Linked DNA regions of Oceanicoccus sp. KOV_DT_Chl. The protein of the gene in region 2 binds, or shares a complex with, the protein of the main gene of each other region. Links are inferred from orthologs where the notes say so. Each region holds a gene or a part of one and is shown on either strand. Other genes may lie near its edges.

Evidence for each region.
Region 1: the proteins of cheY (region 2) and UNITIG_RS10220 are in contact, whole or in part, in a solved structure (PDB 1A0O), measured with the Escherichia coli proteins. The link is inferred for Oceanicoccus sp. KOV_DT_Chl from one-to-one orthologs.

Annotation. Positions count from the first base shown.
Region 1 is NZ_FQLF01000002.1:1,373,346-1,376,681, forward strand. What follows is about bases 317-3,278. They hold UNITIG_RS10220 (chemotaxis protein CheA), read right to left. Parts: upstream 2,891-3,278; coding sequence 743-2,890; downstream 317-742. Other genes in these bases: UNITIG_RS10215 (chemotaxis protein CheW), read right to left, coding at 317-746; UNITIG_RS10225 (STAS domain-containing protein), read right to left, coding at 2,887-3,141; UNITIG_RS10230 (response regulator), read right to left, coding at 3,207-3,278. In the rest of the region: UNITIG_RS10210 (methyl-accepting chemotaxis protein), read right to left, coding at 1-203; more of UNITIG_RS10215, read right to left, coding at 237-316; more of UNITIG_RS10230, read right to left, coding at 3,279-3,336. UniProt on the Escherichia coli protein: Involved in the transmission of sensory signals from the chemoreceptors to the flagellar motors. CheA is autophosphorylated; it can transfer its phosphate group to either CheB or CheY.
Region 2 is NZ_FQLF01000007.1:191,944-195,001, forward strand. Bases 175-2,858 are described here. They hold cheY (chemotaxis response regulator CheY), read right to left. Parts: upstream 1,868-2,858; coding sequence 1,481-1,867; downstream 175-1,480. Other genes in these bases: UNITIG_RS22090 (protein phosphatase CheZ), read right to left, coding at 603-1,424; UNITIG_RS22100 (RNA polymerase sigma factor FliA), read right to left, coding at 2,083-2,808; UNITIG_RS22105 (MinD/ParA family protein), read right to left, coding at 2,832-2,858. In the rest of the region: more of UNITIG_RS22105, read right to left, coding at 2,859-3,058. UniProt on the Escherichia coli protein: Involved in the transmission of sensory signals from the chemoreceptors to the flagellar motors.

The DNA.
Region 1 (3,336 bases), on a different replicon or contig from region 2:
ACCTGACCCTTAAATTTTATATGCGCATTTTGTACATTTTGAAAAACATTACCATTGCTCTGTATTTTTCCCAAGTTAAGCACGACAAAAGCATCAAACTTTTCCATAGTCGCCAGGGAATATGTACCCAAAAATATCATCGCCATCGCAATCAGTAACGACAGTATAGTAACTTTCATCTTTAAACTTAACTTGGCTAACATGAGAACATCCTCTCAAACATATTTAATAGGGTTTTAGTCCAATTCAGCTTCTACTAACTTTGCCAGTTCACGCATGGATAAGGTTTTATCCGCATCCAGCAACACAATAAAATCATTATCTTTTTTAGCGATACCCTGAATAAACTCTGCTCGAATTTGTGCGCCGAATGCCGGTGCATCCTCAATATCACTATCCTGTATCTCAGCGACTTCACTCACCGCATCGGCCAACAAACCAAGCGTGTGTTGCTGGCCATCACTTACCAACTCTATTACCACGATACAAGTTCTCCGATGCAACTCTATCGCTGGCCGCCCCAACCGAACTGCCAGATCAATGATCGGCACCACCTCGCCACGCAAATTGATAACACCACTAATAAAACGGGGCATCAAAGGCACAGCCGTTACGCCATCGTATTCAAGAATCTCCCGGGTCTTCGATAGCTCCATACCAAAAAACTCGCCGCCGATACGAAAGGTAAGGAATTGACGAGCTTCAGAAACATCCATACTTAACAATTCCGAGTGTTCACTATTCATGCAGAAAAATCCTCGCGCACACCCTTATGTCTGGACTCCATCAAGACAGCCGAGTGGATTAATTGGGGAATATCCAGAATAAAAGCAATCTCCCCGCCTCCTAATAAACTTGAGCCACCGACACCCTTCAATGCCTGGAAAATAGGACCCAGCGGCTTTATAACCGTTTGAATTTCACCATGCAGAACATCGACAATAATAGCCGCACGATCATTACCAAATTTAACTACGACTAATTTCTCTGGCTCTGTTTTACTCCCCGCTAACGCGAAGATTGATTTTAAACTCAGGTAAGGAACCAACTCTCCACGTAAATTAATGCTATTCCTTCCCGCCACATGCTCAACGGAATTGAAGTCCATACATTCAAGAATAGTCGCTTGCGGAATAATAAAATCGGTACCGTAGGCCGATACGTGAAAACCATCGATGATTGCTAACGTTAGAGGTAACCGAATACGAATCATCGTCCCTTTACCCGACTCGCTTTCTATCTCTATACCGCCTTGTAACGACTCGATATTTCTCCGCACCACATCCATACCAACACCACGACCCGACAAGTCAGTGACGGAATCCGCTGTTGATAATCCGGCATGAAAAATCAGTTGATGAATGTCGTGATTAGATAATTGCTGACTCGCTTCTACAACACCATTATCAATGGCCTTTTGACGAATCCTATTGGTATCGAGCCCGCCACCATCATCTCTTACTTCAATCACAATACTGCCCGCATCGTGGTAGGCTGAAAGCTTTAACAGCCCCTGCTCCGGTTTATTGCGCTCTTTTCTTATACTTACTGGCTCTACACCATGATCAATAGAATTTCTAACAATATGCGTAAGGGGATCGACCAACCGCTCTACCATAGATCGATCGAGCTCAGTTTCCGAACCTTCAAGTACCAGCCTAATATCTTTATCCAGCCCTGCTGCGGTATCCCGAACTACCCGTTGAAAGCGTTGGAAAGTATCACCTATCGGCACCATCCTTAAATTGAGCGCAGCATCCTGAATCTGCTCAGTAATAGACCCCATTCCGGTAACAGCTTCCTCCAGGTCATTATTAGCAACACTATCGCAAAGCAGGTCAATACGTTGACGACTTACTAACAATTCACCAATCAGATTAATTAATTGATCAACACATTCAGAATCAACTCTTATAAACCGGGTAGTACTAGTTCGCTCTTTAGTTTGCTGCTGCAGCGCCGCACTCACTACTTGTGGCGACACCTGCTGCTGGTCCATTAGCATTTCACCTAATGGTTTCTTGGCGCCACTCTCAAATAGTTGGGTAACCTGATCGCTTACTGCATCATCCAGCTCCTTAAGTGTCAGCGCACCACTATTGACTAATATTTCTCCTAGCTTGCGCTGCCCCAAACCAGAAGACTTAATGAGTTTAATATACTCCTCAATAGCACTTTGCGGTGGTACTAGCTTGATCTCGGCGCCGTCAGCAACAAACATAAACGCATCGTTAATAGCCTCTCGACTGGCACTACTTATCAAGCCCAACTCAAAATTAAAATATAATGTTTCGGGATCAAATTTTTCCTTGGCAGGCAAAGTATTAGTAATGGTTTCAAAATACTGAAACTCACCCATCGTTTTTAAAAATTTTAAAATTGAAAGGGGGTCCATTCCGTTTTGCAGTACATCTCCACTCAAGCGGATAGATAAATGCCAGCAGCCTTCACTACTATTATTTTCTTCATTATCTTCCTCGTCATCCGATGACGGCGATTCCTCTGCAAGCCACGGCCCTAACGCTTCTACCAGCTCTTGCTCAACAACTACATTTTCAGCCGAAATCTCTACACCTGCAATTACAGCAGCAACATGACTGCCAATATGATCGCCGCACTTTAATAAAATATTCAGTAAATCTTTTTCAATGTTAAAATCACCATCTCGTGCACGATCAAGGACGTTTTCTACCTTGTGAGTAAAGGCAACAATATTATCCAAACCAAACAACCCGGATGAGCCTTTAATGGTATGAGCCGCCCTGAAAATTTCATTAAGTGTTTCCGGATCGTTATCGCCATCTCCTATTCTAAGTAAGGCAGCTTCCATCTGCTCCAGTAATTCCTGAGCCTCTGCAATAAACGTATCTAGCGCCGCATCCATACTCATACAGCAACGTCCTCTTGCGTTAATATTTTCTTTAAGTTTAGCAAGTTCAATACTGAGTCAGCTGAATCACTGATTTTAGTAAGCTTTATTGATTTTTCTTCAGCGACAGCGTGGGCGAACAACACTAACAATTGTGCGCCAGAAGTATCAATTTCAACTATACCTGATAAGTCTAATTTAAGATCTGCAGCACACCATTCTGGCTTAGCAAACAGTTTGGAAAAATCCTCTTTAGCAGTATAAATTGTCATCTCCCCACTAAAGATAAGGTATAGCAACCACCTGATTTTTTCGCCTTAATTTCCATGAGTAATACTCATATAAGCATCGATACGGCTTTTAGCATTTGCTCAGGCTGGAACGGCTTAACAATCCAGGCTTTAGCTCCAGCGGCCTGACCTTGCTTTTTCTTTTCGTCCGCACCTTCTGTAGTGAGCATAATGATC
Region 2 (3,058 bases):
CAGGGGTTGCTGCCGCAGCCGGAGCCTCTGCAGGATCTGCGATCGCATTGAGGAACTGTTCAAACTCGGCATCAGTGATGTCACCGCCTGGCTCTGGCTCTGCAGCTGGCACTTCTTCAGCTGCATCTACTGGCGCTTCAGCCGTACCTGCAGCATCTTCTGCAACGACTAATGCACCTAAACGTTCCAGCAATTCCGGATCTGCTGGCGAGGGCGCATTACCGCCTTGCACTTCTGCAAACATTTCATTAACGGCATCCAGCGCTTGCAGCACCACATCCATTAACTCAGGCGTAACGCTACGCTTACCGGTACGTAAAAAATCAAATAGATTTTCAGTGATGTGACAGCAATCCACCAGTGCAGTGAGCTGCAGAAAACCCGCACCACCCTTAACGGTATGAAATCCACGGAATATAGCATTGAGTAAACCGACATCATCAGGACGTTGTTCCAGGTCGACCAACTGTTCAGACAATTGCTCCAGAATTTCACCGGCCTCAACCAGAAAATCCTGCAGTATTTCTTCGTCTTCACCGAACATTAATTACTCCCCAGTAACCACTCGCAATGCTAGCTAACAAACGTCTTAGTCGAATCGTCTAAAAACCCAGGCTCGATAACAAATCATCCACATCATCCTGTCCTGACACCACATCATTGCGCTGTTCCGCATTAATCTGTGGCCCCTCTGCAGTTACATCTTTACTTTCAGCTGACACATCTTCCGTTTTGGCAACTTCGGCTTTCCTAACAATTCCGGTTAATTCTTCTACTTGCCCAGCCACTCGCATCAACTCGACCAGACGCTCCTCAACCTCCTGTACCAAGCTAATAACTTTTTTGATCACCTGGCCAGTTAAGTCCTGAAAATCCTGCGCCAACAGAATCGTATTCAACTTGTCACTAAGCTGAGTCGATGAATCTGTTGAGAATGCTAAATATTCATCAATACGCCGGTATAAATCCCGAAACTCTTCAGGGTCCATCTCGCGACGCAGTAAACGCCCCCAATCCTCGCGTAAAGCCACAGCCTTATCGCCAATTGCAGACGCCAGCGGAATCCCCTCCTCCACCATGTCCATAGTCTTATCGGCAGAACTCTGCGTAAGATTAATGACATAATCGAGACGATCCTGGGCATTGGTCATTTTTGACTCGACATCACCCGCGGCATCACTCTCGCTAGTATTTGGAATCTCAGGTGCGCCAATATCGAAATTAACGATGGCCTCATGTAAACCACGAGTTAATTTACCTACTTCGCGGTAAATATTACGGTCGCGAGCCTCATTGAGGTCCTCTATCGCACTAGAAGCACCGGTGAAGTCCCCGGCCTCTAAGCGATCGACTAGCGTGCGGGCCCGGCCTTTCAGCTCATCCCACACCCCGTCGAGTTCGGTGCCTTTGTCTTTTCCCAACATGGAATTGTTTTACCTTGCGTCAGTGACTTAGCGGTTACGGCTGTTACCCAGCCTGACTAACCCTGAACCCGCTCGAAAATCTTATCGATCTTTTCTTTTAATACGGCTGCGGTAAATGGCTTCACTACATAGCCGTTAACGCCTGCTTGAGCAGCTTCAACAATTTGATCGCGCTTGGCTTCAGCAGTTACCATCAAAATAGGCATGTTCTTCAATCGCTCATCAGCACGAACCGCTTTCAATAAATCGATACCGGTCATGCCCGGCATATTCCAGTCAGTGACCAGAAAATCAAAATTGCCATTTTGCAGCATCGGCAATGCAGTGACACCGTCATCTGCTTCCGATGTATTGGTAAAACCCAAATCACGCAATAGGTTTTTGATAATTCGCCGCATTGTTGAAAAATCGTCAACAATGAGAATTTTCATATCTTTGTTCAAAGCTACCTCCAGAGAATTTCAGGCTTTGACGTATAAAGTGACGTACCTATCCAGTCTAGCCCCTGCTGTGGGGGTATCCAGTAGATAACGGCTTTTATAGCAATTTTTATCGAGATTTTCATAGAAAAATTATGTATTTATCTCATTAAGTTAAAGCTTATCGGCCAATGGCAAAAAAACTGTATAGATTGCGCTCAGCGGCAAGCGAGAATGGTTTACTCAGAAGGCGGGTTAGATTGCCAGTCGACCAACCGACTTCGCAATCGCAAGGCGGCCTGACTATGGATTTGGCTAACACGGGATTCACTCACCCCCAACACCAAGCCTATTTCTTTGAGGTTCAATTCTTCATCGTAGTACAAAGCTAACACCAACCGCTCACGCTCCGGTAAGGTAGCAATAGCTGCCGCCAAACCCCTGCGTAAAGCGTCACTTTGGATACCGTCCAACGGATCTGCTGCGGAGCTGGGTAGTTGCTCTTCAGGACGATCATCACCACTGATTAACTCGTCATAACTAAACAACTTACTCGAGGCTGAATCTTTAATAATGCTGTAGTACTCATCCAGCTCTACGCCTAACTCAGCTGCCACCTCATTATCACTGGCATCACGACCAAAACGCGATTCAACAGTACGAATAGCCTCCGAAACCCGACGCGAATTTCGGTGCACCGACCGCGGTGCCCAATCACCACGCCTGACATCATCAATCATGGCACCACGAATACGAATCCCGGCATAGGTTTCGAAGCTGGCTCCTTTGGACACGTCGTAATTGCGAGCAGCTTCCATCAAACCAATCAATCCAGCCTGCACCAGATCTTCAACCAAAACACTAGAGGGCATTCTCGCCAACAGATGATGAGCGATTCGTTTGACCAGTGGTGCGTAGCGCTCCACCATGTCTTCCATCGATGGTTTATCGACGTCGTTATACATTGCCACCCCTTCAGACAAGGACATTATTGATGTCCTGCTGCACCCTCTACCAAACGCTCGACAAAAAACTCGAGATGCCCGCGCGGAGTAGAAGGCAACGGCCAAAGATCCACTTTTTCAGCCAGTTGTTTATATGCCAGAGCAGCCTTGCTACGGGGAGAAAGTTCGACAACTGGCTTTTGGCGCTGAACCGCCTTACGTACCGCTTCATCGAAAGGAATATTGCCAACGTACTGTAAGGTCACATCGA